DNA from 3 places in the Krasilnikovia sp. M28-CT-15 genome. Region 1 is predicted to be linked to each of the others. Evidence: riboswitches for the same ligand, from Rfam matches in the RefSeq annotation. Region 1 holds a riboswitch; each other region holds the start of a gene.

Region 1 (9,441 bases):
GAGCCGCCGCCGCTGTTCGTCATCACCGGCGGCGACCCGTTCCAGCGCCCCGACCTGATGAGACTCGTGCGCCGGGGCACCGAGCTGGGACTGCCGATGTCGGTGTCCCCGTCCGGCACCCCCACCCTCACCCGGCCCGCGCTCGCCGCCCTCCACGAGGCGGGCGCCCGAGCGGTCTCGCTCAGCCTCGACGCCGCCGCCCCGGCGACCCACGACGCCTTCCGCGGCGTCGACGGCGTGTACGCGGTCACCACCCGGGCCTGGCGGGACGCCATCGACCTCGGGCTCAAGGTGCAGATCAACACCACGGTCACCCGCGACAACGTCGCGGACCTGCCGCGGATCGCGGCGCAGGTGCGCGACCGGGGCGCACTGCTGTGGAGCGTCTTCTTCCTGGTACCCACCGGACGCGGCCGGAGGCTGCACGAGCTGGACGCCCAGCAGACCGAGGACGTGCTGCACCTGCTCTACGACATCGGCCTGACCGTGCCGGTCAAGACGACCGAGGCACACCACTTCCGCCGGGTCTACCTGCAACGCACCATCCTCGAGCGCCGCGGGGTCGCGGCCGGGCAGGTGCTGAACCTGGGCCCGCTGTACCACCGGCTCCGCCGCGAACTCGACGAGCTGGGGCTGCTCCGCGCCGCGCGGCGGGCGCGACGGCCGCCGCTGCAGGTCAGCGCCGGCAACGGGTTCGTGTTCGTCTCGCACCGCGGCGACGTGCATCCCAGCGGATTCCTTCCGGTGGCCGCGGGCAACGTACGCCATCAGCGGCTGGCCGACATCTACCGCACCGCGCCGATGTTCACCGCGCTGCGCGACCCCGGACGGCTGGGCGGCCGGTGCGGCGCCTGCGAGTTCCGTACGGTGTGCGGCGGCTCCCGGGCCCGCGCGTACGCGGTCACCGCCGACATGTACGCCGAGGAACCCGCCTGCGTCTACCAGCCCGGTTCGTTCCCGTTCCCCGACGACCTGGCGGCGCTGGTGCCCGCCTGATCACCGTCGGCCCCGACGATCCACGACCACGGAGGACGCCATGAGTGACGAGACCGCGGCGCCGGTGCGGCGCACCGGCCGCCCGAAGGACGACCTGCCCCTGGTGTACTCGTGCTCAGGGTGCTCCAGCGCGGCGCAGCTGGCCAACGCGCTCGCGATCCGGCTCGACCGGCTCGAAGCGGCCGAGATGTCGTGCATCGCCGGGCTGGGCGGGGACGTGCCGTCGCTGCTGCGCCTGGCGCGGTCCGGGCGCCCGATCCTGGCGCTGGACGGCTGCCCCCTCGTCTGTGTCCTCGCCACGCTGCGGCGGCACGGGCTGGACGCCGAGCGCCACGTCGTGCTCAGCGAGCACGGTGTCCGCAAACGCCGCCATGCCGACTTCGAGGACGACGACGTCGATCGGCTGCTGCCGGTGGTCGCCGAGGCCGCCGCGGCCCTGGCCACCGCCCCGGAGCCCGACCCGGCCGCCGCCGCCTGAGGCCGACCCACCCGCCTCGCGCCGCCACCCCCGGTCAGCCTCTCTGGAGCCCGGTCACCCTCTCTGGAGGATGTCTCGTCCCCCGAACGGGACTTTGCTGGGCGGCGGGGGTGGATCCGCCACGCGCCCCGGCGTGCCCGGCGGATCACCGGCGACGGCGTTCGAGGAGGTGGGCACCGTGAGCGAGGCCCCAGGCCTGGGGGAGGCATCGCCCGCGCCCGGTCGTGGACACGGCGGGCACTGGCGCATCTGGGCGGGTGCGGCGACGGCGCTGCTGATGGGTGGGATCCTCGGTGCCGCCATCGTCGGCACCAACCGGCCACGGCAGAGCACCCTGGCCGCCGGTGACCAGGCGAACGTCTGCCCGGCCACCCAGGTCGCCGATCAGGTGCTCCCGACCGTCGTGACGATCTCCGCGACGAACGGCCGGGCGGGCGGCACCGGATCCGGCGAGGTGATCCGCAGCGACGGGCACATTCTCACGAACAACCATGTGATCGCTCTGGCCGCCGACGGTGGCCAGGTCAGCGTCCTGTTCAACGACGGCCGGTCGGTACCGGCCGTGATCACCGGGCGCGACCCCAAGACCGACCTGGCGGTCATCAAGGTCGACGGCCAGCCGCCGTTGCCGGTGATCCCGTACGGCTCCTCCGGCGACGTCGTGGTCGGTCAACCGGTGGTCGTCCTCGGCGCGCCCCTCGGCCTGTCGAACACGGTCACGTCGGGGATCGTCAGCGCCCTGGACCGCACCATCGAGGTGCCGGGCGAGCAGGGCGAGACGGCCCTGCTGGTGTCCTCCGTGCAGACCGACGCCGCCATCAACCCGGGCAACAGCGGTGGCGCCATGGTCAACTGTGCGGGTCAGCTCATCGGCGTCCCCTCGGCGGGCGCTACCGTGCCGGACTCCGGTGGGGGCAGCATCGGACTCGGATTCGCGATCCCGGTCGATCTGGCGAAGGCCGTCTCCGAGGAGATCATCGCGACCGGGAGGGTCACGCACGCGTACTTCGGGTTCAGCGTGGTGACGGTGCCGCCCGCCGAGCCGGGAGGGCAGCCACGCGGTGCCTACGTGCGGTCGGTGGTGCCGGGCGCACCGGCGGCCAACGCGGGTCTGCGGCCGGGCGACATCATCACCTCAGCGGACGGTCAACCGGTCCTGAGCACCGACGACATCGCCGCGCTGACGCTGACCCGGAACCCGGGTGACCGCGTCGTGCTCGGCTACACCCGCGCGGGCCGGTCCGCCGAGGCGACGGTGATCCTGGCACCGGCTCCCTGATCCGCCCGGTCACCGGTGTCTCGATCCGGGCGTGTCGCGTTGCAGGGTGCGGGCCGGAAGGCAGCCGTAGGCGGCGCGGTAGTAGTGGGCGAAGCGGCCGGCGTGGAAGAAGCCCCAGTTCGCGGCGATCTGGATGACCGTGGCTCCGGCGTCGGGGTCGGTGGCCAGCAGCTCCTGGTGGGCCTGCTGGAGCCGGACCTGGCGCAGGTAGCCCATCGGGGTGGTGCCCCGGTAACGGCGGAAGACGTCCTGCAGGGTACGGATCGAGATGCGGGCCGCCGCGGCGATGTCGGCGACGGTGATCTCGTGGTGGGCGTGGTCGTCGATGAACGCGATGGCGCGTCGCAGGGTGGCGGGGCTGGCGTCGTGCCGGTCCCGGCCGGTGGGCTCGGTCAGCGCGGTGTGAGGGAAGGTGCTCAACACCGCGGCGGCCAGGAACTGGGGCACGGTGGAGGCGACCAACGCGGAGTCCCGCAGCGCCGGGTCGGTGATGACGCGGTCGCGCAGGAAGGCGATGGTGCGCATGAGATTGCGCCCCGCGGCGGGGGAGATCGGCCGGTAGCCGGTCAACTGCACCGGGGTGCCGGTAGGGGTCGCGGCCACCTGGGACAGCAATGACGGCTCCAGCATGGTGATGCTGAACCGCGCCCGGCTCTGGCGGCCGGCATACGGCCGGTCGGGCTGAGCGGCCAGGAACACCTCACCCGCGCCGTGGCTGTCCCGCACGCCGTCCGTCTCGACATGCGGGAACGCGCCGGACTCCACACCGAACAGGGCGATGCGGCCCAACGGCTCGACGGCGTAACCCGCCTCGAAACCGTAGTCGAGCAGATCCAGGCTGACCGGTCCCAGCGTGTTCCGGGTCGCCCGAAAGTGGTTCTGCTCCTTGTTGTCGGTGGTGAACCGTATCGATGCGTATGCCGCAGCGATGTACTCCTCGATCTGGTCGAGGCTGTGGCTTTCGAAGTCCGATTCCATGATGTCCCGTCGCCGGCATCTGTGAGCCTGCGCCGGATGCACGAGCCGGTCAAGATGCCGGGTGGGCAAGTCCTGCGAAGATCAGTCCATGCCCGTACCGTCACCCCGGGTCGGCGGCGGCGAACAGCGGCGTGCTCAGGTAGCGTTCGCCGCCGTCGGGCAGGACCACCACGACGGTCTGTCCATGGTGTTCCGGCTGATGTGCCAGGGCCGCCGCGGCGGACAGCGCGGCGCCGCTGGACACCCCGGTGAGCAGCCCCTCGGTGCGGGCCAGGCGGCGGGCCGCCGTACGGGCCTGCGCGACATCGACCTGCATGATCCGGTCGTAGACGGTGGGGTCGAGAACCTCGGGCACGAAGCCCGCGCCGATGCCCTGGATGCCGTGCGGGCCCGGATCCCCGCCCGACAGCACGGGTGACTCGACCGGCTCGACGGCCACCACGTGCAGCGCCGGGTTCTTCTCCTTCAGCACCTGGCCGACCCCCGTGATCGTGCCGCCGGTGCCGACGCCCGCCACCAGCACGTCGACGTCGCCGCCGGTGTCGTCCCAGATCTCACGCGCGGTGCTCCGCCGGTGCGCCTCCGGGTTGGCCGGGTTGTCGAACTGGCGGGGCAGGAACGCCCGCTGCTCGCCGGCGATCTCCCACGCGCGGCGCACCGCACCGGCCATCCCCGCACCGGCCGGGGTGAGCACGAGCCGCGCTCCGTAGGCCGCCAGCAGCGCGCGCCGCTCCGCGCTCATGCTCTCCGGCATGGTCAGGGTCAGCCGGTATCCGCGGGCGGCGGCGACCATCGCCAGCCCGATGCCGGTGTTGCCACTGGTCGCCTCCACGATCGCCGCACCGGGGACGAGTTCGCCGCTGCGTTCGGCGGCGTCGACCATCGCCACGGCGATCCGGTCCTTCACGCTGCCACCGGGATTGCCCGACTCCAGCTTGGCCAGCAACCGGACCGGCAGGTCGGGGTCGAAGCGGGACAACCGCACCAGCGGGGTACGGCCGATCAGTTCGGTCACGTCACGGTAGATCACGTCAGAGCTCCAGGTCGGGTACCGGCACGACGCCGGGGACGGCTGGGGGTACGGGCCCGGGCGACGGCGGCGGGTGCCCGCAGCCGGGCCCCGGCCGGAACGTCGGCCAGCACCAGGCAGTGCGCGCCGATCTCGGCGTCGTCGCCGATGTGCAGCGGCCCGAGCACGGTGGCGCCGACGCCGAGCACGACCCGGTCGCCGACGGTGGGATGGCGGCGGCCGCCGTCGGCGTCGCGCCACCAGCCCCGCCCACCGAGCGTGACGCGGTGGTACATCGTCACGTCGTCGCCGACGCGGGCGGTCTCCCCGATGACGACACCCGCGCCGTGGTCGATGAACAGCCGCCGGCCGATCGTGGCGCCCGGGTGAATCTCCACGCCGGTCAGCAGCCGGGTCAGCTGCGACAGCGCCCGGGGCAGCAGGGGCACCCGCCAACGGTGCAGGCGGTGTGCGAGGCGGTGCGACCACAGCGCCCACAGCCCCGGGTAGAGCACCGCCTCCACGACACGGGTGCCGTACAGGGCGGGGTCGCGTCGGCACGCGGCGCGCAGGTCGTCCAGCACGTCTGTCCTCCAGGGAACGGTCGCGACGAGGGAGGGTGACGGCGCACCGTGCCCCGCGCGGCGGCGCCGTCAGCGCCGTGGACACCACTCGTCGAAGACGCGCCGCACGTGCGGGCCGGTCATCGGCACCGCGAAGCGGTGGCCGGCCAGGCGCCGGTGCGGTGGGGTCATGCCGGCCGACGGTACGGGCGCAGAACCGCACCGGACAGGGTCGCTCGGCCCTGGCGCGGCGGATCCCGTCGTCAGGTAACGTGCGCAGTGGTCCTGAGTACCAGCGACAAGCCCCGGCTGGCTGGTCGGCAACCCTCCATCCGCGGCGGGGTGCCTCCGGGGACGACCTGGCCCCACCGCAGCGGTGGGGCAAGCGCGGATCGGCAGGGCCGGTCCCGGACACCCACACGGAGCAGACGTGTATCCAGCCACGGTCCCTACCCTCGTGCCGCCCACCCAGCTCACCCCGGTCGCCGCTGCGGCGCCACATCCCCTGGCGGTGCTGGGCGGTGACACTCGCGTCCGGGTCGCCGACGGTCGCACGCTGCCGTACGCGAACCTGGACGTCGCGGCCACCGCCCCCTGCGCGGTCGCGGCGGCCGACGCGGTCACCCGGCTGCTGCCGACGTACGCCAGTGTCCACCGGGGAGCCGGGGCCCTGTCGCAGCAGTGCACCCGCGCGTACGAGCAGGCCCGCGCCACGGTGGCCGGTTTCGTCGGCTGCCGCCCCGGCGACCAGGTGATCTTCACCCGCAACAGCACGGACGCGCTGAACCTGATGGCCCACGTGGTGCCCGCGGGCACCACGGTGATCACGTTCGTCGGCGAGCACCACGCCAACCTGCTGCCGTGGCGCCGGGCGGTGCGCCTGCCGCTGCCGCGTACGCCGGACGAGGCGGTCGCGGCGGTGGAGCGGGCGCTGCGACGGCCCGGGCCCGCGCTGGTCGCGGTGACCGCCACCAGCAACGTCACGGGGGAGGTGTGGCCGGTCGCCGAGATCGCCCGGGTGGCGCACCAGCGCGGCGCCCGGGTGGTCGTGGACGCCGCCCAGCTCGCGGCGCACGGCCCGGTGGACATGGCCGCGCTGGGCGCCGACTACCTGGTGCTGTCCGGCCACAAGTTGTATGCGCCGTTCGGCGCCGGGGTGCTCGCGGGCCGCGCCGACTGGCTCGACGCCGCCGAGCCGTACCTGCGCGGCGGCGGCGCCTCCCGGCAGGTCGCCGCGGACGGGGCGGTCCGCTGGGCCGACGGTCCGGCCCGGCACGAGGCCGGCACCCCGAACCTCGTCGGGGTGGTGGCGCTGGCCGCGGTCTGCTCCGCCGTGACGGCCGGCGGCTGGGCACACCTGGCCCGGCACGAGCGGTGGCTGCTGGAGCGGCTGGACGCCGGGCTGTCGGGCATCGCGGGTGTGCACCGGCTGGCCCTGTTCGGTCCCGGACATCCGCGGCTGGGCATCGCCGGGTTCGCGGTCGCCGGGCTGGACTCGGCGGAGGTGGCCCGGCGGCTGGCCGACGAGCACGGCATCGGGGTACGTGACGGCCTGTTCTGCGCTCACCCGCTGACCCGGCGGCTGCTGGCCGACACGCCGGTCACGACCGCCACGGCGGTCCGGGCCAGCATCGGCGCGGGGACCACGGCGGAGCACGTCGACCGGCTCGTCGCCGGGGTCGCGGACATCGCGGGACGCCGCCGGCCCGCGTCCGGCTGATCGGGTGGCGGCCCCGCTGCCGTGGCGGGTCGCCGGGTTGCGCCGACCGGCGCAACCCGACGACAACCGTTCGGGCTCCGTCAGATCGTGGTCAAGTTCGGACACTGGCGGGCATGAGGGCTCGATGGCTGCGTTCGGCGATGGCTGTGATCTCCGCGGTGACGCTCGGGGCCGCCCCGGCGGCGGCCGCGACGGCGCGTGCCGCGTCGAAGACCGTGTACTTCGCCTTCGATGACGGGCCGGGGGAGTGGACCCCGGAGCTGCTGGCCGCCGCGGACGCGTACCACGCCCAGGTGACCCTGTTCTTCGTCGGCAGGTCGGCCGAGAAGCAGCCGGAGATCGTGGCCCGCGCGGCCGCGGCAGGCCATGTGATCGGCGTCCACACCTACAGTCACCGGTGGCTGACCGGGATGACCGCCGCCCAGGTCCGCCGGGAGCTGGTGAACGGGCGGGCGGCGCTGCAGCCCTACGCCAGCAACTGCTGGCGCCCGCCGGGCTGGGCGACCTCGCCCGCCATCGAGCAGATCGGCCGGAGCCTGGGCATGCGTCAGGTGCTGCGCACCGTCGGCCGGACCAGCCGTCGGCCGGTCTTCATCCCGGCGGGCTGGACGGACGTCGACAAGATCGTCTCGACCGTCCAGCGGACGGTGTTCGACGGCGCCGTGGTGACCTTGCACGCCGAGCGCAGCGGCAACCGGGCGCAGGTGCTGGCCTTTGAGCGGCTGCTGCCGGTGCTGCGGGCCCGTGGCTACCGGTTCGCGCCGGTGCCCGGCTGCAGCCGGCCCGGTTTCCGGGGCTGAGCCGGGCGCGAGGGGTGCCCGTGGCGGCCACTGCGGAGGTGGCCGCCAGGAGCGGGGTGGCCGGGCCGGGTGGCCGGGCCGGGCGGCCGATCTCAGAGCACCGCGGGGGCCCGGCGCAGCCGGATCTGCCAGACGTCCGGCCCGTCCTGGAGCCACTCGGCTGCCATCTGCCCGCCGTAGCGGGCGTCGATCTCGGCCAGCAGCGGACGCGGGGCGTGCGGGGCCACGAGGACCAGCGCCCCGTGGGCCGGCAGCGTGTCGAGTTCCGCCAGAACGCGGGCGTGCCGCTCGCCGTGCGGCAGGTCGCGGACGTCGAGCCGGGGGTCGATGGTCAGCACCGCGGCCGTGGCCTGCGCCGCATCCGCGGCGTCTCCACCACAGCCGCAGGCGCCACCGCAGCCGCCGGTTCCCGGCTCCGCCTGGCCGCCGGTTCCCGGCTCCGCCTGGCCGCCGGTTCCCGGCTCCGCCTGGCCGCCGGTTCCCGGCTCCGCCTGGCCGCCGGTTCCCGGCTCCGCCTGGCCGCCGGTTCCCGGCTCCGCCTGGCCGCCGATGAGGTCGTGCATCCCGTCGAGCAGCCGGGCCAGATCGACCTTCCCGGTGCTGATCAGCAGCGGGACGACCAGGTCGTTCTCCTTGGCCAGGTGGGCGATGAACAGCGCTTGGAGGGCCCGGGCGGCGCCCGCGGCAACGACCGGGGAGGTGGCCGCCTCCAGTTCGTCGACCAGCGCGGTGAGCGCACGGTGCTCGCCGAGCATGCCCTCCACGAGCAGCTTGCCCTCGGGCTCGTCCGCGGCGGCCGGATACAGCGCCGCCTCCTCGGCGTACGCGTGCGGCAGCAGTTCGTCGTGCAGCCACGCCGCCAGCGCGTTGCGCCGCCGCCACACGTGGCGCAGGGCGCCGAACTCGGCCGCGTGCAGCAGGTCGGCCACATGACCGGCCAGGGTGGTGGCCAGCTGGGTGTGATGGCGCACCACAGCATCGGCGGCGCGCTGGTTGGCGGCGCGGTCTGGCTGTGACATGGAACCCTCCACTGGTTTTAACGTTGTTTGACGTTATAACGTTAAGCACCGTGGAAACCGAACGGAAAGGGCCTAACGGCGAGACGATCAACACTCATCGGCACCGGGCCCTGGGCTCCGACAGCCGGGTGGAGATCCTCGGCCTCGTGCGCGCCGCCGCCGGTGGGCTGACCGCCGCCGACGTGGCCGCCCACACCGGGCAGCACCTGTCCACCACCCGCGCCCACCTGGACCGGCTGGTGCATGCCGGACTGCTGGTCAAGGCGCGGGCCAGCGGCGGCGCACCGGGCCGCCCGGCGTGGCGCTATCGCGCCACCGCCGCCGACCCCGCTCCGGCGCCGTACCGGGCGCTGGCGACCGCGCTGTTGGATCACCTGCCCGGAGCCGCCGGGGGCGACGTCCGCGAGGCTGCCGCCCGGGTGGGTCAGGACTGGGGACGGCGGCTCGCCGCCGTCAGCCCGCCCCAGGACGACCCGGTGGACACGGTGTCGGCCGTCCTGACCGGGCTCGGCTTCGAGCCGGAGCGCCAGCCCGCCCAGCCGGACGGTGCCGTCGAAGTGCACCTGCGTACGTGTCCCTTCCTGGAACTGGTCGGGCAG
Region 2 (9,441 bases), 2.7 Mb from region 1:
CCCCGGCCTTGAGCAGCTCCGCGAGGACCTGCCGGAACACGGTCGCCAGCGGGCCGGGCTGCTCCCGCGGCGCCAGCGCCTCCACATCCGAGATCAGCAGTACGGACGCCTCGCCCGCCCGGGCGTCCCGGGCCAGGCCGCGCAGCCGGGTGGCCGCACCGTCGTTGGTCAGCGCGGCCAGCTCCGGCGCCCACACCGTCAGTACCCGTGCGCCGACCCCGGCGGCGACCGCGCGCACCAGCGCCGACTTGCCCGATCCGGCCGGGCCCGACACGAGTACCCCGAGCGACACGGTCGTGCCGAGCCGCCCCAGCACCTCGCGGTGGTGGAAACCGAGGTCCAGCAGCTCGGTCAGCTCCTTGGCCTGGGCCGTGAGCCCGGGCAGGTCGTCGATGCTGGGCGGCGGCACCTCGGGGTCGGTCGACGCGGGCGCGTGCGCGGGCGACGCGGGAGTGGAGGCGGTGCCCCGTGCGGCGTCGGAGAAGTGCCCGCCATCCCAGCCCACCACGGTGTCCATCGTGACCAGCGCAGCGTCGGCGCCGTCCACCGCGACCACCGTGAGCAGGGTGCTCGTCCACGCGTACCCGACCCGGTTCGCGAGGCTGCGCCGCGCGGCCTCGACCAGCGACCGGTGCGCGGCGTCCGGCATCACGTCCTGTGGCAGCAACGACACGTCGTCGTCCGCGGTGACCACCTTGCCGAGCAGCGCCAGCCGCAGCATCTCGGGCGACACCACCGCGACGATCTCGGGCGGCCCGGTGAGCGTCACCCGGCGCGCCTCGGTCACCGGGATCGGGGTGACCGTCACCTGGCCGCCGTCGCGCATGCCGAGGTTGCCCAGGGTGAGGTCGTCGGCGTAGAGCAGGGCGCGGCTGGCGGTCGGCTCGGCGCGCGCCGCGATGCCCGCCGTCGTGCGCGTCCCGGTGAGCCGCAGCGGGTCGCCGGGACGGACCGCGAGCGCGGCCATCACCTCGGGATGCAGCCGCACGATGCCGCGGCGGGCATCGAGGGCCGCCGGTCGCAAGGTGACGGTCAGCGTGAGATCGTCTGGCACCGCGGGAGCCTCCGGGAAGCGTGAGGGACTAGGTTGACACGCTATCGCCGACCGGCTCGCCCGTACGCCCGCCCGCTCCCTTCGTCCGCCCGGAGGCACCCCCATGAGGCTCCGCCGTACCGTCCTCGCTGCCGCCGCACTCGCCCTGTTCAGCGTGGCCGCCTGCTCCCACGACAAGCCCACGGCGGCCCCGTCCCCCACCGGGTCGGTACCCGCCGAGGCGGGCGTGGGAGGACCGGAGCCCACCGAGCCGCCCGCCACCGGTACGGCCAAGCCCGCGTTCACGAAGAACCCGGACGGCACCGCGAACCGCAGCGGCGCCCCCCGTCCGGCGACCGGCGACACCACGATCAGCGCGGGCGGGCTCGGGCCGTACAAGATCGGTGTGCCCCAGGCGACCCTGAAGTCCGCCGGGCTGATCACCGGGGCGGGCGCCAAGAAGTCCTGCACCGGCTACACCGGCGCGACCGGCCTGGCCAAGTACGGCTCGCCCGACCTCGTCTTCTTCAAGGGCCGGCTGCTCTACCTGAGCGTGCGGGACGCCGGGCCGACCACCGCGAAGGGCGCCAAGATCGGTACGGCTCTGGCCGACGTCAAGCGCGGCTACCCGGGCGGCAAGCAGCTCGACGACTGGACCGGCGCCACCGCCTGGCTGGCCCCGCACGGTGACTACGCGCTGCTGTTCGGCATGAAGGACGACCGGGTCGCCCTGGTCCAGGCCGGGATGGCCGAGCCGCTGCAGTTCCGGTACACCGACCGCCAGGGCTGCTGACGGCGCCGACCGGCGGGGCTGCTGACGGCGCCGACCGGCGGGGCTGCTGACGGCGCCGACCGGCGGGGCTGGGGGCGTTCTCAGCGGGGGCTCAGCCGGGCGCGGCTAGCGTTGCCCGCATGCCCGTACTCCCGAGCAGGCTGCGCCGTGCGCTGCCCCGGCCGGCCCGCCGCCGCCTCGTGGCCGGCGCGGCCGTCCTCGCGCTCGTCGCCGCGCTGGTCGGCTGGGCCGCGTGGCCCGAGCAGGCCGCCTACACCAGCAGTGACCTGCGGATCACCGTGCTGTCCGGTCCGTCGGGTACCGAGCCGGTGGACCTGGACGCCCGGTTCTACCTGCCCGCGGACCGCTCCGGACGGGTCCCAGCGGTGCTGCTGGCGCACGGCTTCGGCGGCACCAAGGACTCGGTCCGCGAGAACGCCCAGGACCTGGCCGGGCGCGGGTACGCGGTCCTGACCTGGACCGCCCGGGGCTTCGGCCGCAGCGGCGGGCAGATCCACCTGGACAGCCCCGACTACGAGGTGAAGGACGCCGCGCGCCTGCTGGACTGGCTGGCCGCCCGCCCCGAGGTGCGCACGGACGCCCCCGGCGACCCCCGCGTCGGCGTGGTCGGCGGCTCGTACGGCGGCGCCCTCGCCCTGCTGCTGGCCGCCGCGGACCGGCGGGTCGACGCCATCGTCCCGCTGATCACCTGGAACGACCTGGGCCGGGCGTTCCTCCCGCAGTCCGCCGACACGTCGGCCACCGGGGTGTTCAAGAAGGGCTGGGCCGGGCTGTTCTTCGGCAACGGCGCCGCCGCGGGCGCCTCCGCCCTCGGCGCGGCCGGTGCCGCAGCCGACGCCCCCGGGGCCGAGGAGCCGTCCAGCGGACCGTCCACCGGGGACGGACCGGCTGGCGATAACGGACCGGCTGGCGGTAACGGATCGGCCGGTGGGCGTGGACCCGCGGGATCCCGGGGCGCAGTCGACCCGGCCTGTGGCCGGTTCGCCCCGGACGTCTGCGCCGCCTACCTGCGGCTGGCCTCCGCCGGGACGCCGGACGAGGCGACCCTGGCCCTGCTGCGTCGCTCCAGCCCCGGCCCGGTGTTGGACAAGATCACCGCACCGACCCTGCTGGTCCAGGGAGCCGTGGACACCCTCTTCCCGCTGTCGGAGGCGGACGCCAACGCCCGCGGCATCGCCGCCACCGGCACCCCGGTCCGGGTGGCCTGGTTCACCGGCGGCCACGACGGCGGCGACGGCCCGCAGTCCGACTCCGACCGCACCCGCTTCCTGACCGCGCAGTGGCTCGACCACTACGTGCGCGGCGCGGGGGCGGCACCTGCGACCAGCTTCACGTACTCGCGGGTGGCCGGGTTCAGCGCCACGGACCGGGGCCTGGTCACCAACGGCTACTCGACTCCGGCGTACCCGGGGCTGGCCGGGACGGGCCGTACCGAGGTGGCGCTGGTGGGCGCGGCGCAGCGGATCGCCAACCCGCCCAACGGCACGCCGGCCGCGATCTCGTCGCTGCCCGGCACGGGCGGCCAGCTCAGCACGCTGCTGGGCGGGGTCGCCGGGGACATCCCCGGCCAGCACGCGCGGTTCGAGTCCGCTCCGGTGTCCACCGCGATCGACGTGGTCGGCGCGCCGACGGTGCGGCTGCGGGCCGCGTCCCCGACCGGCACGGCGGTGCTGTTCCTCAAGCTCTACGACGTGGATCCCGGCGGCGCCGCCACGCTCAGCGGCGGCCTGGTCGCCCCGGTCCGGCTCACCGGCCTGCCGAGTGACATCGCCGCCGCGGCGCCGGTGGCGGTCACCCTGCCCGGCATCGTGCGGCGCATCGACGCCGGGCACACCGTCCGCGTCGTGGTCGCCACCAGTGACCAGGCGTTCCTCGCCCCCGCGCAGCCGACCACGTACACGGTCGCGGTGGACCCGGCGCTGACCCTGCCCACGGTGACCGGCACCCCGATCCCGAACCCGGACTCGATCTGGTGGTATGTCCTGGCCGGGCTGGCCGCGGCGATCGCGCTGGCCATCGTCGTGCTCCTGGCCGTGCGCCGCCGCCGGGGCCGCCGGACGCACACCCCCACGATCGACGAGTACGCCGACACCCCGCTGGTGGTCCGCGGCCTGCGCAAGGCGTACGGGGACGGGTTCGTGGCGGTGGAGCGGGTGGACTTCACGGTCGAGCGGGGCCAGGTCGTCGGCCTGCTCGGGCCCAACGGGGCGGGCAAGACCACCACGCTGCGGGTGCTCATGGGCCTCACCCTGCCGACCGAGGGGGACGCGCTCGTCTTCGGGCACCGGCTGGTGCCGGGCGCGCCGATCCTGTCCCGGGTCGGGGCGCTCGTCGAGGGGCCGGGCTTCCTGCCGCACCTCAGCGGGTACGAGAACCTGCGGGCGTACTGGCGGGCCACCGGGCGGCCGGAGGCGGACGCGCACTTCGACGAGGCGCTGGAGATCGCCGGGCTGGGCGACTCGGTGCACCGCCGGACGAAGACGTACAGCCACGGCATGCGGCAGCGGCTGGCCATCGCCCAGGCCATGCTGGGCCTGCCCGAGCTGCTGGTGCTCGACGAGCCCACGGACGGGCTGGACCCGCCGCAGATCGCGGAGATGCGCCGGGTGCTGCAGCGCTACGCCACCGACGGGCGGGCCGTCCTGGTCTCCAGCCATCTGCTGGCCGAGGTGGAACAGACCTGCACGCACGCCGTGGTGGTCAACAAGGGCCGGATCGTGGCCGCCGGGCCGGTCTCCGACATCGTCGGGGACTCCCCGTCGGTGCTGCTGGAGGTTTCGGATGTGCCCGCCGCGTCCCGGGTGCTGGCGGAGCTGGACGTCCGGTCGGTCACCCCGGACGGCGACACCGGCCTGATCGTCGACATGAACGGCACCCCGCGCACCGAGGTGGTGGCGTCGCTGGTCCGCGCCGGGGTCGGCGTGGACCGGGTGGTGCCCCGGCGCCGTCTCGAAGACGCCTTCCTGGCACTGGTGGGCGACAACTCGCGAGGAAGTGGTGACCGATGAGCGGGCAGCGGGAGCTGAGCGGCCAGGTGACCGGCAAGTTCGGGTCACTGGGCGTCGTCGCCGGCTACCGGCCGTCGGCGACCCTGCCGATCCTGGCGGAGGTACGGCGGCAGGCGTCGCGGCGGCGTACGCAACTGGCCCTGGGTTTCATGGTCGTGCTGCCGTTGATCATTCTGCTGGCCTTCGAGTTCGGCGGGGACGGTGACGACGACGGGCGGCGGCGCGGTGGGGCGTTCGCCAGCCTGGTCGACCTGGCCACCTCCAGCGGCCTGAACTTCGCGCTGTTCAGCATCGCGGTCTCGGCGGGCTTCCTGCTCATCGTGGTGGTCGCGCTGTTCTGCGGCGACACGGTCGCCAGCGAGGCGAGCTGGGGCACCCTGCGCTACCTGCTGGCCGTGCCGGTACCCCGATCCCGCCTGCTCGGCGTCAAGCTCGTGGTCGCCCTGGCCTACTCGCTGCTGGCCCTGCTCACCCTGGCCGGGACGGCCCTGCTGATCGGCACCCTGCGTTACGGCTGGCACCCCCTGGGCAGCACGATCGCCGCCCAGATCCCACCGGGCCCCGGAGTGCTGCGCCTGCTGGCGATCCTGGCCTACCTGGCGACGACCATGCTGATCGTGGCCGGGCTGGCGTTCCTGCTCTCCACGCTGACGGACGCGGCACTGGGCGCGGTGGGCGGCGCCGTCCTGCTCTGGATCCTCTCCAGTATCCTGGACCAGATCACCGCCCTGGGAAACCTGCGCACGGTGCTACCCACCCACTACGCCGACGCCTGGCAAGGGCTGCTCTCGACCCCGATGCAGACGGCAGACCTGGCGAAGGGCGCGATCGCCGCCCTCTGCTACGCCACGGTCTTCATCGGCCTGGCCTTCTGGCGCTTCACCCGCAAGGACGTCACCAGCTGACCCTCGCGGGTGGTGGTCGCACGGACCTGCGGTTGTGGTCGCACGGACCTGGCAGGGTGCGGGGATCCGCTCATGAGCCGCCAGGCGAATGGATCCCCGCGCCCGGTCTCGGCGGGAGCGACGGTCCGGCGCACGACGAACGTGCGACCAAAAAGTCCTAAAGCCCGAGAGGACGCTCACAGATCGGGATCACAGGGTGAGGATGACCCGCACACCCCGTAAGCTGGCGGCACAACTGCATACCTCATCCAGAGGGGCTGAGGGAACGGCCCGATGACGCCCCGGCAACCACCGCACTCGACTCGATGACGAGGCCAGACGTGCGGCAGGTGCTAATTCCGTCCCCGCGCGTCGCGCCGGGGAAAGATGAGAGGAAGGCCTCGCCATGACGTCGACCGTCGACGCCCCAGTCTCCACCAGCCCCGCCCGCGCCCTGGTCTGTCGCGGCTGTGGGACGGAATTCCCCCTCGCCGCGCAGCATGCCTGTTACGAGTGTTTCGGCCCCCTGGAGATCGCCTACGATCCGGCCGCGCTCGCCCGGGTGACCCGCGCGCAGATCGAGGCGGGCCCGCAGAACATCTGGCGCTACGCCGCGCTGCTGCCCGCCGGGCAGGACCCGGCCGAGCGGGTCACCCTCGACCCGGGGCTGACCCCGCTGGTCAGCGCGCCCGCCCTGGCCGCCGCGATCGGGCTGCGGGCGCCGCTGTGGGTGAAGGACGACTCGGCCAACCCGACGCACTCGTTCAAGGACCGGGTGGTGTCGGTGGCGCTGACGGCCGCCCGCGGGCTCGGCTTCACCCGCTTCGCCTGCGCCTCGACGGGCAACCTGGCCAACAGCGTGGCCGCGCACGCCGCCCGGGCCGGAGCGCCGTCGGTCGTGTTCATCCCCGGCGACCTCGAGCAGGGCAAGGTCGTCACCACTGCCGTGTACGGCGGCCAGCTCGTCGCCATCGACGGCTCGTACGACGACGTGAACCGGCTGTGCAGCGAGCTGGTCGAGACGGACGAGTACGAGGACACCGCGTTCGTCAACGTCAACGTGCGGCCGTATTACGCGGAGGGTTCCAAGACCCTCGGGTACGAGGTGGCCGAGCAGCTCGGCTGGCGCATCCCGGCCCAGGTGGTCATCCCGATGGCCAGTGGGGAGCTGCTGACCAAGGTGGACAAGGCGTTCACGGAACTGGTCGAGATCGGGCTGGTCGAAGCTCCGGCGGGCGGGTGGAAGGTGTTCGGCGCCCAGTCCGCTGGCTGCAACCCGATCGCCACGGCCCTGCACAACGGGTCGGACACCGTCGTGCCGGTGAAGCCGACCGGCATCGCCAAGTCGCTCAACATCGGTGATCCGGCCGCGGGGGCGTACGCGATCGAGACGGTGACGCGTACCGGCGGCTGGATGGACTACGCCGACGACGACGAGATCCGCGCCGGGATCCAGCTGCTGGCCCGTACGACCGGGGTCTTCGCGGAGACCGCGGGCGGGGTCACGGTCGCGGTGCTGCAGAAGCTGGTGGCCAGCGGGCGGCTGGACCCGGAGGCCGAGACGGTCGTGTTCAACACCGGCGAGGGCCTCAAGACGCTGGACGCGGTCGCCGACCGGGTGGGGCCCACGCACCGGATCAAGCCGTCGCTGCGCGCGGCCCGTGACGCGGGCCTGCTGGGCTGATCCGGGGCCTACCGCGCTGACCAGCGCATAGTCGGGTATCCGACCGGCGGCGGGTATTTCCTTCCGGGGAGGGCTTGCGGAACCGATCCCAGGCTCGGCAGGATGCTCTACGCGGGAGGACGCGACGCCGTACGAGGTCCCACCTTCGAGCTTGGCGACAATCTCCGAGGGACCCAACGACCCAGTGCCGGAGGCGCTGTGCGCGCGTCCTCCCGACCAAATTTTCTGCGTGAATCCTGCCCGGCAATATTCGTTCGCGCCGGACGGGGTGTGCGTTCACCCTGTCGGGATGCGCATCGAGCCTTTGACGGACGCCACGATCGACCAGGCGCACGCCGTGCTGCGGGCCGCGGCCGAATGGGATGTTCCGGATCTTCCACCCGTGGCGAAGTCGGTGTTCGCGGTGGCGGTGCGCCATCCCTTCCCGGGCACGGAGCAGGAGCGCTACCTCGCTGTCGACGGCGACGGTACGGCGGTCGGCTTCCTGGGCCTCAACCTGCCGCAGTACGACAATCTGGACAATGTGTCTATTCTGCTGGTCGTCGCGCCGTCACATCGGCGCCAGGGATTCGGCCGGGCGCTGCATGCCCACGCCGTCGAGCGGGCCCGGGTGGCCGGGCGCAAACGTCTCATCGGGACCACGGCCGGTGCCCGCCCGGACGGCGCCTCGTTCGCGGCCGCGATGGGCGCGGAGGCGGCCCTGCGGGAGACCCGCAGCCGCTTCGACGTCGGGGGCGCCGACCGCGAGCGGCTGGACGCGTTGCGGGCCGAGGCGTGGCGGCACGCGGACGGATACCGGCTCGTGCAGTGGATCGGGGTGCCGCCGGACGAATTCCTCGAGGATCTGGCCTACCTGGACGGCCGGCTGCTGTCCGACGCCCCGGTCGGGGATCTGGTGATGGAAGCCGAGCGGGTCGACGGGGCCCGGGTGCGCGGCAACGAGGAGGCCCGCCGCGCCCGGGGCATGACCGCGTTCCACACCGGCGCGGTGCACACCGCCACCGGGCGGCTGGTCGCGTGGAGCACATTGACCGGGACCGACGCGGCTCCCGAGCACGCCTGGCAGCAGATCACCATCGTCCACCCCGCGCATCGCGGGCACCGGCTCGGCCTGATCGTGAAGCTGGAGAACCTGCGCCACATCCGCGCCGCGCGGCCGGGGCTGACCGCTGTCGACACCATCAACGCGTCGGCGAACGAGCGCATGCTCGCCATCAATCGGCTGATGGGCTTCCGGCCGGCCGACACGGAGATCCAGTGGCAGCAGGCGCTGTGAACAGGCGGGCCGCCCAGGGGCGCAGCGGCAGCTCCCGGTAGCCGCCCGCGGCCAGGCCGGCATGCCGCTCGAACGGGTTGCGGGCGCCGTACGAGCCGGTCAGGGCGTAGGACCAGCCGCAGGACAGCCAGTACGCGGGCCAGAACAGCGGGCCGAGCACGGCGTACTGGCTGGCGTGGCGGCTCTCGTGGGCGAACAGTTCCGCCCGCGCATCGTCCAACAGCCACGTCGCGGTGCGCCGGGTGATGATCACGGAACCCACCGTGCAGCAGGTGGCCGGCGGCATCCGGTACCGGTAGCCCTCGGCGATGAGCACCCCGTCGCGCCCGCGTCGCAACCGCGCGCGGCTCGCCAGGGCCACCAGCAGCCCCGCCGCGGTCGTGCCGTTGACCGCGGTCAACACCGTGCGCGCGACGTGCCAGGGGCGGGGCATCAGGCGCGGCGGCGCATCTGCAGCTCGGTCAGGGCCGGGATGACCGGGTGCGGCACCCGGATGCCCGTGTCGGCGAAGCCCAGCCGTTCGTACGCCCGGACCGCCCGGTCGTTGCCGACCACGACCTCCAGCATCAGCTCGAGGCGCCCGGCGGCGCGCGACCAGTCCGCCACCGCCTCGACCAGCTCGTCCAGCACCCCCGTCCCGCGATGCGCGGGTGTGATGTAGACGGCGAACACCACGGTCGCGCCCGGCTCGTCCGGCAGCATCGTCCCGCCCGCGTGGCCGATCAGCGGACCACCGCCCGGATCCGCCACGAACTGGGCCAGC
Region 3 (9,441 bases), 220 kb from region 1:
GGCGTGGCCCTGCTGGAGATGCGCCGCCCGCCCGCGAACCACGTCGACGAGTCCCTGCTGGCGCGGCTCGTCGATGCCGCGCGCACGCTGGACGACGACCCCGCCTGCCGGGCGATCATCCTGGCGTCGCAGGGGAAGCACTTCTGCGCCGGTGCGGACCTCGGCGAGGGTGAGTTCGTCCGCGACCGGGCGGCCGCGGCGCAGGGCCTGTACCGGTGGGCGGTCCGGCTGTTCGAACTGCGGACGCCGGTGATCGCCGCCGTGCAGGGCAGCGCCGTGGGCGGCGGGCTGGGCCTGGCGTGCGCTGCCGACTTCCGGGTCGCGGAGGCGTCGACGCGGTTCGTGGCGAACTTCGCACGGCTGGGCTTCCACCAGGGCTTCGGCCTGAGCGTCACCCTGCCGGAGCTGGTGGGCCGTCAGGCGGCGGCCGACATGCTGCTGACCGCGCGGCGGGTCGGCGGCGAGGAGGCCGTACGTATCGGTCTGGCCGACCGGCTCGCGGAGCCGGGCCTGCTCCGCGTCACCGCCCAGGAGCTGGCGCTGCAGATCGCCGCTTGCGCGCCGCTGGCGGTCCGGTCCATCCGGCAGACCCTGCGCGCCGACCTGGCGGCGCGGGTCCAGCAGGCGCTCGACCATGAGCTCGCCGAACAGCAGATGCTGTGGGCGACCCGCGACAGTGCCGAAGGCATCGAGGCGAGCCTGCAGCGCCGTGCCCCGGTGTTCCGGGGCGAATAGGCCGGGGCCGAACCTGAAAGAACCTCTGATACTTTGCCTCTTTACGGGGAACACGGTATGTGCTGAGCGCCACGGTGTCGATACGGGTGGTGTTCACTCCACCGTCGGGAGTCGCCGGATCGGTCCGCAGCCTCGGCCGTAAAGGCGGAAACCTCCATTGTGGGGATCCGTTCGATCGAGACGGCTATATCGTCGTCACCGCCGTCGAGAACGGTGCCGGAGGCATCCCCCTCGCCCGCCTCCGACCCCCCGAGCAATGAGGACTGACACGTGCCGATCTCCCGCCGCGGTCTCATCGCCGCCGGCTTATCCCTAGTCACCGTCGGATCGATGAGCATCGTCTGGACGCTCAACGCCGGCGCGGCCGAGAACACCGGCCCCGTCGCCGGGGCGACCTCCCCGAGCGATCCGGACGGCCCGTCCACCACGGCGTCGTCGAGTGCCGCGCCGGACTCCGGCCCGGACGGCGCCGCCCCACCGCCGGCCCTGCCCTGGGGCGGGGCGCCGACCGATCTCACCCAGGCGGAACCCGGCGCCAGCAGCGCCGAGGTCGCGGCCGAGGGCGCCGACGTCGCACCCGCGGACACCAGCGGGTCCACCGACCCGGACCCCGAGTTCGCCCCCAAGGGCCTCAGCACCCGCAAGGGTGTGGTCAAGCAGGGCACCACCGACGTCGTCGCGCCGAAACCGCCCGCGTTCAAGGAACCGGTACCGGGCGGCGGCTCGCAGGTCAACTACTTCTACTCCGTCGGAACGCAGAACGTCAGCCTCGGGGGACTGCTGTTCAGCGGCACCTACGCGAACTTCACCATCGCCAAACCCGAGCTGGCGGCGGGGGACTACCACACGCTGGCCGAAATGAGCGTGCAGTCGCTCGACGGTGCGCACATCGCCGAGGTCGGCTGGAACGTGGACCGCACGGTCAACGGCGACAGCGACCCCCACCTGTTCGTGTATCACTGGGTGAACCACGGGGAGACCTGCTACAACGCGTGCGGCTTCGTCCAGTACAGCCAGAACATCAAACCGGGCGACACGCTGCCGCAGGGCGTGAGCAGGCAGCTCGGCATCCAGCACTACAACGGTGCCTGGTGGGTCGCGTACGACACGGAGTGGGTGGGCTACTTCCCGGACAGTCTCTGGGGTGGACAGTTCACCGTCACCGGCACGGTGCAGTACTTCGGTGAGGTCGCCTCGCCCAACGCCCAGCCCTGCACCGACATGGGCAACGGCCTGCCCGCCAGCAACACCGGCGCGGCCCGCGTCGGCAGCGTGTCGTTCCTGAGCCTGCTCGACGTGAACCTGTCCACCTACGCCGTGCCCAGCGTGTACACCGTGGTCCCGCTGAGCAACCGGACCTTCCGGTACGGCGGACCCGGCGCCTGCTGAGCAGTCCCGTCGGCGGAGGGGGGACGACCGCGGCCCGGGGACCGGCTGCCCTGGGCCGCTCGTGGTACCGACCGGGCGGAACCCGGACCGTTGCGGTCACGTCGACCTCGAGGCCTGCTAGTCATGGTCTGAGGAGGTTCACGGCCTCAGGTCGGCCGATCCTCGTCCGCAGGGGAGGGATACGCATGCCGGAAGTAATGATCGACTTCATCGCCTCGCTCGACGGCTACGCCGCGGCGGACGGCTGGCCGGGCTGGTGGGGACTCGAGGGACCCGAGTATCTCGAGTGGCTGGATCAGCAGCCGGAGCGCGGGCACACCGTACTGATGGGCGCGAACACCTACCGGCTCATGTCCGCGATGGCCGCGGCCGACCCCGATGACGCGGCCTTCGCGGAGATGGGCCGGATGTCCAAGGTGGTGTTCTCCAGCACCCTGCGGCCGCCGCTGTCGTGGGCGAACACCCGGCTGGTCGGCCAGGATGCGGTGGGCGCCGTGCGGGAGATGAAGCAGCACGGTACGAGCCCGATGCGTACGCTGGGCAGCCTGGCGCTGTGCCGGTCGCTGCTGGCCGCCGGGCTGGTGGACCGGTTCCGCCTGGTGATCTTCCCCGTGGTGACGGGCAGCACCGGACGAGAGCGCATCTACGACGGATACCCCGACGTGGCCCTCGAGATGGTCGCCAGCCGCACGTTCGACGGCCGGCTTCAACTGCTCGAGTACGTCCCCACCGTGCTGACCGGCCCGCCCGGCGGTGCGCAGCCCTAGAGGACCTGGGACAGGAAGCTGCGCAGCCGGGGATGGGCGGCTCCCTCGAAGATCGCGGCCGGTGCGCCGGCCTCCAGCACCACCCCGCGGTCCATGAAGGCCACCGTGTCGGCGACCTCGCGGGCGAAGCCCATCTCGTGGGTGACCACGACCATGGTCATGCCCTGGGCCGCGAGGTCGGCCATCAGGCCCAGGACGCCCTTGACCAGCTCGGGGTCGAGTGCGGAGGTGGCCTCGTCGAACAGCATCACCTGCGGCGTCAACGCCAGCGCGCGGGCGATCGCGACCCGCTGCTGCTGCCCGCCGGACAGGTGCGCCGGACGGGCGTCGGCCTTCGCGGCGAGCCCCACCAGCTCGAGCTGACTGCGGGCGAGCGCCACGGCCTCGTCCTCGGAGAGCCCCTTGAGCTTGCGCAGCGCGAGGGTGATGTTGCGCAGCACGCTCATGTGCGGGAACAGGTTGAACTGCTGGAACACCATGCCGATCCGCTGCCGCAGGCGGTCCGGGTCGTCGCGCAGTACGCTGCGCCCGTCCAGCAGCACGTCGCCGCGCTCCGGTTCGATCAGCCGGTTGATGGTGCGCAGCAGCGTCGACTTGCCCGACCCCGAGGGGCCGATGACACACGCGGTCTGCCCGCGGGCCACCTCGAGGTCCGCGCCGCGCAGAACCTTGGTCGACCCGAACGCCAGGTGGATGTCGCGCAGGCTCAGGCTCACCGAACCGGTCATCGCTCGCTCCCCGCTCCCGCGCCGGACAGCGCGGGTTCTTCGTCGTCGTCCGCCGCGGGGACGCTCACCTGGCGGCCGTGGCGCAGCCGCTGGTCGATCCAGTTGACCGCGTGCGTCAGCGGCACGGTCAGCGCGAGATAGAAGAGCCCGGCCAGCAGCAGCGCGGACTCGTTGCCGGTGGTGGCCGCGTGGTCCTGCCCGATCCGGAACAGTTCCCGCTGGCTGGCCACCAGCCCGAGGAAGTACACCAGACTGGAGTCTTTGATCAGCGCGATCAGCTGGTTCACCCAGGCCGGCAGCACTCGGCGGATCCCCTGCGGAATGATCACCAGGCGCATCGCCTCGGCCCAGGAGAAGCCCAGCGCGCGTGCCCCTTCGAGCTGTGCGGCCTCCACGGACTGGATGCCGGACCGGAAGATCTCACCGATGTACGCGGCAGCGATCAGAGACAGCGCGAGGATGCCCAGCGGGTACGGGTTGGGCCCCCAGATCTCCATGCCGAGCGGTGCCAGGCCGACCCCGATCAACAGGATGGTCGCCGCGGCCGGCAGGCCGCGGAACACGTCGGTGTAGACGCGTGCGGGCCAGCGCAGCCAGCGGGTCCGCGAGATCCCCGCGACGGCCAGCAGCAGGCCCAGCACGGAGCCGAGCAGGGCGGCGGAGACCGCCAGGACCAGCGTGTTGCGCAGCCCGACGGTCAGCATCTCGGGCAGCGCGGCGCGCATCGACGGCCAGTCGAAGAACGTCTCCCACAGCGTGCTCACCGATTCCATCGGCCGGTCACCGCCCCCCGCTCAGTCGTCACCGGTCAGGACGCCGACGCGGACGCGGACGGCGCCGCCTGACCACTGCCCGGCGTGAAACCGGCCGGGATCGGGCGGCCCGGGTAGTACTGCTCCTGCAGCCGCTTCCAGGTGCCGTCCGCGATGACCTGGTCGAGGCCGGTGTTCAGCGCCGCGCGCAACGCGTCGTTGCCCTTCGCCACCGCGTACGCGGTCGGGGCGGGGCTGAGCTGCTTGGCCGCCACCTTGATCTTGGATCCACTGTCCGCGGCCGACTTCTCGCCGATCTCCGCGGGGGCGATCCAGGCGTCGGCGGTGCCCGCCTTGAGCTGGTTGACGGCGCCGTTGTAGTCGGGCACCCGTACCGGGTTGAGGCCCTTGCCGGTGGCGTAGTCGTCCTGGACCGTGCCCTGCACGACCACCACCCGCTTGCCGGTCAGCTGGTCGAAGCCGGTGATCGAGGAGTTCGCCGGGACGTCGAGCCCGAAGTAGCCGAAGTCGTATCCGTTGCCGAAGTCGACCGTCTTCTTGCGAGCCTCGGTCACGGTGATCGAGGAACTGCCCACGTCGAACTTGTGGTTGTTGACCTGCGACAGCAGGGCGGCGAAGTCGGTGCCGACGAACTCCACCTTCAGGTCGATCTTGGCCGCGACCGCGGTGAGCAGGTCGTTGTCGAAGCCGGTGAACTTGCCGTCCTTGAGGTAGACGTTCGGCGGGGCGTCGGTGAGGGTGCCGGTGCGCAGCACACCGGGCTGCAGCAGGCCGTACGGGTTGTCGGCTGAGCCGGACTTCGTGTCGTCGCCGCACGCCGTGAGCAGGGTGGCGCCGAGGATCGCAGCGGCGGCGAGGGCGGCGGCCCGGGTGAGGGCAGGCAGGAATCGCACAGGGTTCTCCGAGAAGGGGTGATCGGTGCGGCGGGCACAAGGGTCCGGTCGGACGGCGAGATGCGCCCACCGCGGGAAGGGAAGCGGGGTGCGGTGCGCTTAACGCGCGGTGGCGCGGCGACACGCCGCGCTGCACACCCGCATCATGTCGATGTGCCGCCGCCGGGTCAGAGCCGGCATCGGGCCGGCGTCTGGCGATGCGGCACAGCGGCGGGAAATCATTGCTCTCCTAGGTCGGGTTTGACCTGGGGGGCCAGGCCACGCTTGCACGGAGCGTGCTCCGATGCCTGGTCTTCACCCGGGGCACCCCACCGCGGAGGAGGGTTGCCGGCCAGCAAGCCGGGGCTTGATGCTGGCGCTCATGACCTGCCGACGAGGCTAGCAGCCCGGGTCGGTGGATCGTCCAGCCGATATGACCACGCTCACGACCTTTGCGCTGACTCCGCCGGTCAGGCTGTGCGCGCCTGCAACGGCTGCCGCGCCTGCTCCCGCAGGTGACCCAGCATCTGCTGGACGGCGGGCAGCACCCGGGCGCGTCGCCGGTGCAACGCGGTCATCGTGATCACCGTGGTGTCGCCGGCCAGCGGTCTGGTCACGATCATGCCGGCGCGTTCGAGCGGATCGCCGAGGACGCTGTAGTCCGGCAGGACGGTGAGCCCGATGCCTTCGGCGACCATCATCTTGCCCATCTCGGCGCCGTCGGTGGAGTGCCACGCGGCGGGCAGGTCGGAGCCGAAGAGGCGGTGGGCGAAGCGGTACATGAGGTAGCCGGAGCGCATCGCGACGAAGCGTTCCGCGCGCAGGTCGTCCGCCGAGACCTCGGACTGTGCCGTGAGCGGATGGCTGGCGGGCAGCACCGCGGCCGGACGGCCCAGCAGCAGGGGAGTGGGTTCGAGGCCGGGCGGTACGTCGTCGCCGTCGAGCAGGTTGACCAGGCCGAGGTCCAGGGTGCCTTCGGCCAGCGACACGTGGATGTCGTCCTGTTGCAGGTTGCGCACCTCGACCGCGGCGCCCGCGTACGCCGCCTGGAAGGCTCGTACGGCGGGCAGCACGAGCGAGGCGGTGCCCGCGTTGACGGTGCCGATGCGCAACAGCCGTCGCGCGGCCAGTTGGTCGCCGGCGGTGGCCTTGAGCCGTGCGACCGACTCCAGAACGTCGACGATCGGCTGGAGCAGTTCCCGGCCGGCCAGGCTGATCCGCGCACCGGAGCGGTGCCGGTCGAGCAGTGTCACGCCGAGTTCACGTTCGAGCTTGCGGATGGCCTCGCTGAGGGCCGGCTGGGAGACGTGCAGTTGTTCGCTGGCGCGGCGCAGGGAGCCGAAGCGGGTCACGGCGGTGAGGTATTCGAGCTGTTCGATGCGCATGGTGCACTCCGGGGCCGGGGTGATCGGAGATGGCGTCCGGGTGATCGGCAACGCCTTCCAGGGAACCGCTTGCGCGGCAATATCCTACTAACTCTATAGTCATTGGGTACATGCTGGTGATCGGCCGAACAACCCCCTCGTCCATGCCGGTCCGGCCCATTCCATCCGAGTACCGAGACCGCCCCGTCGTACCGGAGTGACGTATGGCAGATCGACCCTTGCATTTCGCCGCATCCGTGATGAACACCACCGGCCACATCGTCCAGGGCACGGCAGTGGCGGTGGCGTCGTGAGCGCCCGCGTCGCGGTCGTGGCCGGCAACCCGCGCCCGGCCAGCCGCACCCTCGCGGCGGCGCGGTACGTCGCCCGGCAACTCGCCGGGCACGACCCCGACCTGACCGTCGACCTGGCCACGCTCGGCCCGGCGCTGTTGGACTGGGCGGACCCGCAGGTGGCCGCGCTGGTGGACGAGGTCGGCGCGGCGGACCTCGTCGTGGCGGCCAGCCCCACCTACAAGGGCACCTACACCGGCCTGCTCAAACTCTTCCTCGACCGGTTCGCGGGCGGGACGGGTCTGCGCGGCCTCGCCGTGCCGCTGCTGCTCGGCGCCGGTCCGCAACACCAGCTGGCGGCCGAGCTGACGCTGCGGCCGGTGCTCACCGAGCTCGGCGCGACCGTGCCGGGACGGGGGCTGTTCGTCATCGACCGGCACCACGACGACCCCGCCGCCTACGCCGACTGGCTGGCGGCCACGAGACCCGTCGTCGACGCTCACCTGCGGACCCGGGAGGGGAGCGCATGACCGCGTTGCGTACCAATCAGGACCTCGACCATCTGCGGCTGCGCGAGGTGTTCGGCATCTTCCCCAGCGGGGTGGTGGCGGTCGCCGCGCTGGTCGACGGTGTGCCCGTGGGCCTGGCGGCCAGCTCGTTCACCTCGGTCAGCCTGGACCCGCCGCTGGTGTCGTTCTCCATCGCCAACGCCTCGAAGACGTGGCCCGACCTGCGTCGCGCGGTGCACCTGGGCGTCACGATCCTGGCGGACCATCACTCCACGGTGGCCCGCCAGCTGGCGGGAGCTCCCGCGCGGCGATTCGACGGACTGCCGCTGACCGCGACGCCGCTCGGTGCGGTCACGCTCGACGACGGGCTGGCCCACTTCGAGACGACCATCCATCGTGAGGTGCTCGCGGGTGACCACACCATCGTGCTGCTCCGCCTGCTGGCCGCGCATCACGCCGGGGTGAGCGACCGCTCGCCGCTGGTCTTCCACCGCAGCCGGTTCGGCCGGATCCAGCGACAGAGCGACCAGTGACGGTACGGGGGGCGCCGGCGGTGCCGCCGCGACATGGGACAGCGATCAGGCGCCGGTGATCGACCAGTGCCACGGCTCCGACGGCAGGTTCACGTACCCGTACTTGCGGGCGTTCACGGTCAGCCACCGGAACGCGGCGCTGTTCCTGGTGAGCGACGCGCCATCGGACGTGAGGTCGACAGCCAGGCCGACCTCGTGCAACGACCGGCCGGGAATCGCGGTCGGCACCCGGCACGACGAGGCCGGCGCGGTCCAGATGTCGGGGCAGCCGTTGATCTGGCGCAGTTCGATCTGCTGCTGCCTGGTCCGGAACCCGCCACCGGACAGCGCGATCCCGTGGCTCTGTGCGTCGTTGAGCATCCGCCGGAACGCGAACGCGACGCTCTTGTGCACGGTGATGCCGTTGACCGTGGTGGTGTCGGCGACCGTGAACCCCGCCTGGACCTCCGTGACGACGCCGCGGCTGATAGCGGCGGCCTGCGCGGCGATCTCGGCGGAGTGGTCGAGGGCGATGAGCCTGCGCTGATACGTCCGGACCGTCGCGGACTTGGTGCGCCACCTGGCGATCGCCCGGTCCAGCGCGACCGTGGTGCGCCGGGAGGTGGCCCGTGCTGTTGTCAGCGCGGTCCCAGCGGTGCGCGCCCGCACCCGGTGGTTGCGCACCGCCGTCGCGGCGGCGGAGACCGCGCCTTTCGCCCGGGTCACTGCGGCGGCGTCGCGCGGCCGCTGCAGCGACACCACGATCAGCCGGTTTCGCGCACTGGTCAGCGCCTCCTTGGCGAGCACGTACCGGGTACGGGCGGCCGCGTCGGTGGCGACGGCCGTCGTGAGCGCGGCCTGCGCGGCGTTCTGCGCGCTGCGGGCCGTGGTGACCCGGCGGGACCGGGTCGCGAGGCTGGCCCGCTCGGCGGTCAGCGTCTTGCGGACCCGCAGATACTGCGGGGTCGGGGTGAGGCTGCGGTGCATCAGCGAGGCCCAGCGCTGCGCGCTGCGCGGGACCTGAGCCGAGGCCGGGCTGGGTGCGGCGGCCACCAGACCTGCCGCCAGCGACGCGGTGATCGCCACGGTGAGAAGTCGCCGGGATCGGGCCCGGTGCTGCCTGTCCGGTCGAACGTCCGGTCGTCTCGCCACTGGGTATGCCCCTCCGCCTGGTCAGTCAGGGCTGGGCAGCGGGCGAATCACCGGTCCGTTCCGGCGTGAGTCCGCCCGGGCCAGGCGCCGGCGTGAGAGCACGGCTGAGCCCCGAGGTTCCAGACGACACTGAGGCCCGGCGGGTGCAGCCGGGGTCCCCGAGGCGGAGCGGGCCGGTTGCCTCGCCGCCCGCCCCCGGCTACCCGCGCGCGGCCGCCGAGTTCCGGTTGACCATCAGCCGGGTGGCGTCGACGGCCTCGAAGTCGGCGCCGGTGAGCCGCTTGAGCGTGTGCAGCTGGTCGTTGTTCCACCGTTCGTCGGGCGTGCCGCTGACGTACCAGGCGGAG

The links. Region 1 has a riboswitch for S-adenosylmethionine ahead of ACMCNO_RS19935 (aminotransferase class V-fold PLP-dependent enzyme). Riboswitches for the same ligand answer to the same signal wherever they lie in the genome.
Region 2: linked by a shared signal. The riboswitch ahead of thrC (threonine synthase) and the one ahead of ACMCNO_RS19935 (aminotransferase class V-fold PLP-dependent enzyme) in region 1 are both predicted to bind S-adenosylmethionine.
Region 3: linked by a shared signal. The riboswitch ahead of ACMCNO_RS20845 (ABC transporter substrate-binding protein) and the one ahead of ACMCNO_RS19935 (aminotransferase class V-fold PLP-dependent enzyme) in region 1 are both predicted to bind S-adenosylmethionine.

What each region holds. Positions count from the first base shown of each region.
Region 1 covers NZ_BAAGAK010000001.1:4,353,074-4,362,514, reverse strand. The annotation lists gene ACMCNO_RS19965 (TIGR04053 family radical SAM/SPASM domain-containing protein) at 1-996, shown strand, start outside; gene ACMCNO_RS19960 (putative zinc-binding protein) at 1,037-1,474, shown strand; gene ACMCNO_RS19955 (S1C family serine protease) at 1,653-2,753, shown strand; gene ACMCNO_RS19950 (helix-turn-helix transcriptional regulator) at 2,763-3,731, opposite strand; gene cysK (cysteine synthase A) at 3,832-4,761, opposite strand; gene epsC (serine O-acetyltransferase EpsC) at 4,758-5,324, opposite strand; SAM riboswitch class IV at 5,585-5,697, shown strand; gene ACMCNO_RS19935 (aminotransferase class V-fold PLP-dependent enzyme) at 5,734-7,023, shown strand; gene ACMCNO_RS19930 (polysaccharide deacetylase family protein) at 7,137-7,823, shown strand; gene ACMCNO_RS19925 (DUF2249 domain-containing protein) at 7,916-8,842, opposite strand; gene ACMCNO_RS19920 (helix-turn-helix transcriptional regulator) at 8,893-9,441, shown strand, end outside.
Region 2 covers NZ_BAAGAK010000001.1:7,088,509-7,097,949, reverse strand. The annotation lists gene ACMCNO_RS32600 (AAA family ATPase) at 1-1,054, opposite strand, end outside; gene ACMCNO_RS32595 (hypothetical protein) at 1,158-1,826, shown strand; gene ACMCNO_RS32590 (alpha/beta fold hydrolase) at 1,946-4,834, shown strand; gene ACMCNO_RS32585 (ABC transporter permease) at 4,831-5,739, shown strand; SAM riboswitch class I at 5,981-6,112, shown strand; gene thrC (threonine synthase) at 6,125-7,402, shown strand; gene ACMCNO_RS32575 (GNAT family N-acetyltransferase) at 7,692-8,678, shown strand; gene ACMCNO_RS32570 (hypothetical protein) at 8,617-9,111, opposite strand; gene ACMCNO_RS32565 (GNAT family N-acetyltransferase) at 9,111-9,441, opposite strand, start outside.
Region 3 covers NZ_BAAGAK010000001.1:4,568,202-4,577,642, reverse strand. The annotation lists gene ACMCNO_RS20870 (enoyl-CoA hydratase/isomerase family protein) at 1-735, shown strand, start outside; gene ACMCNO_RS20865 (neprosin family prolyl endopeptidase) at 1,066-2,124, shown strand; gene ACMCNO_RS20860 (dihydrofolate reductase family protein) at 2,310-2,891, shown strand; gene ACMCNO_RS20855 (amino acid ABC transporter ATP-binding protein) at 2,888-3,619, opposite strand; gene ACMCNO_RS20850 (amino acid ABC transporter permease) at 3,616-4,392, opposite strand; gene ACMCNO_RS20845 (ABC transporter substrate-binding protein) at 4,428-5,285, opposite strand; SAM riboswitch class IV at 5,541-5,652, opposite strand; gene ACMCNO_RS20840 (LysR family transcriptional regulator) at 5,735-6,649, opposite strand; gene ACMCNO_RS20835 (NADPH-dependent FMN reductase) at 6,939-7,451, shown strand; gene ACMCNO_RS20830 (flavin reductase family protein) at 7,448-7,963, shown strand; gene ACMCNO_RS20825 (M15 family metallopeptidase) at 8,009-9,028, opposite strand; gene ACMCNO_RS20820 (hypothetical protein) at 9,294-9,441, opposite strand, start outside.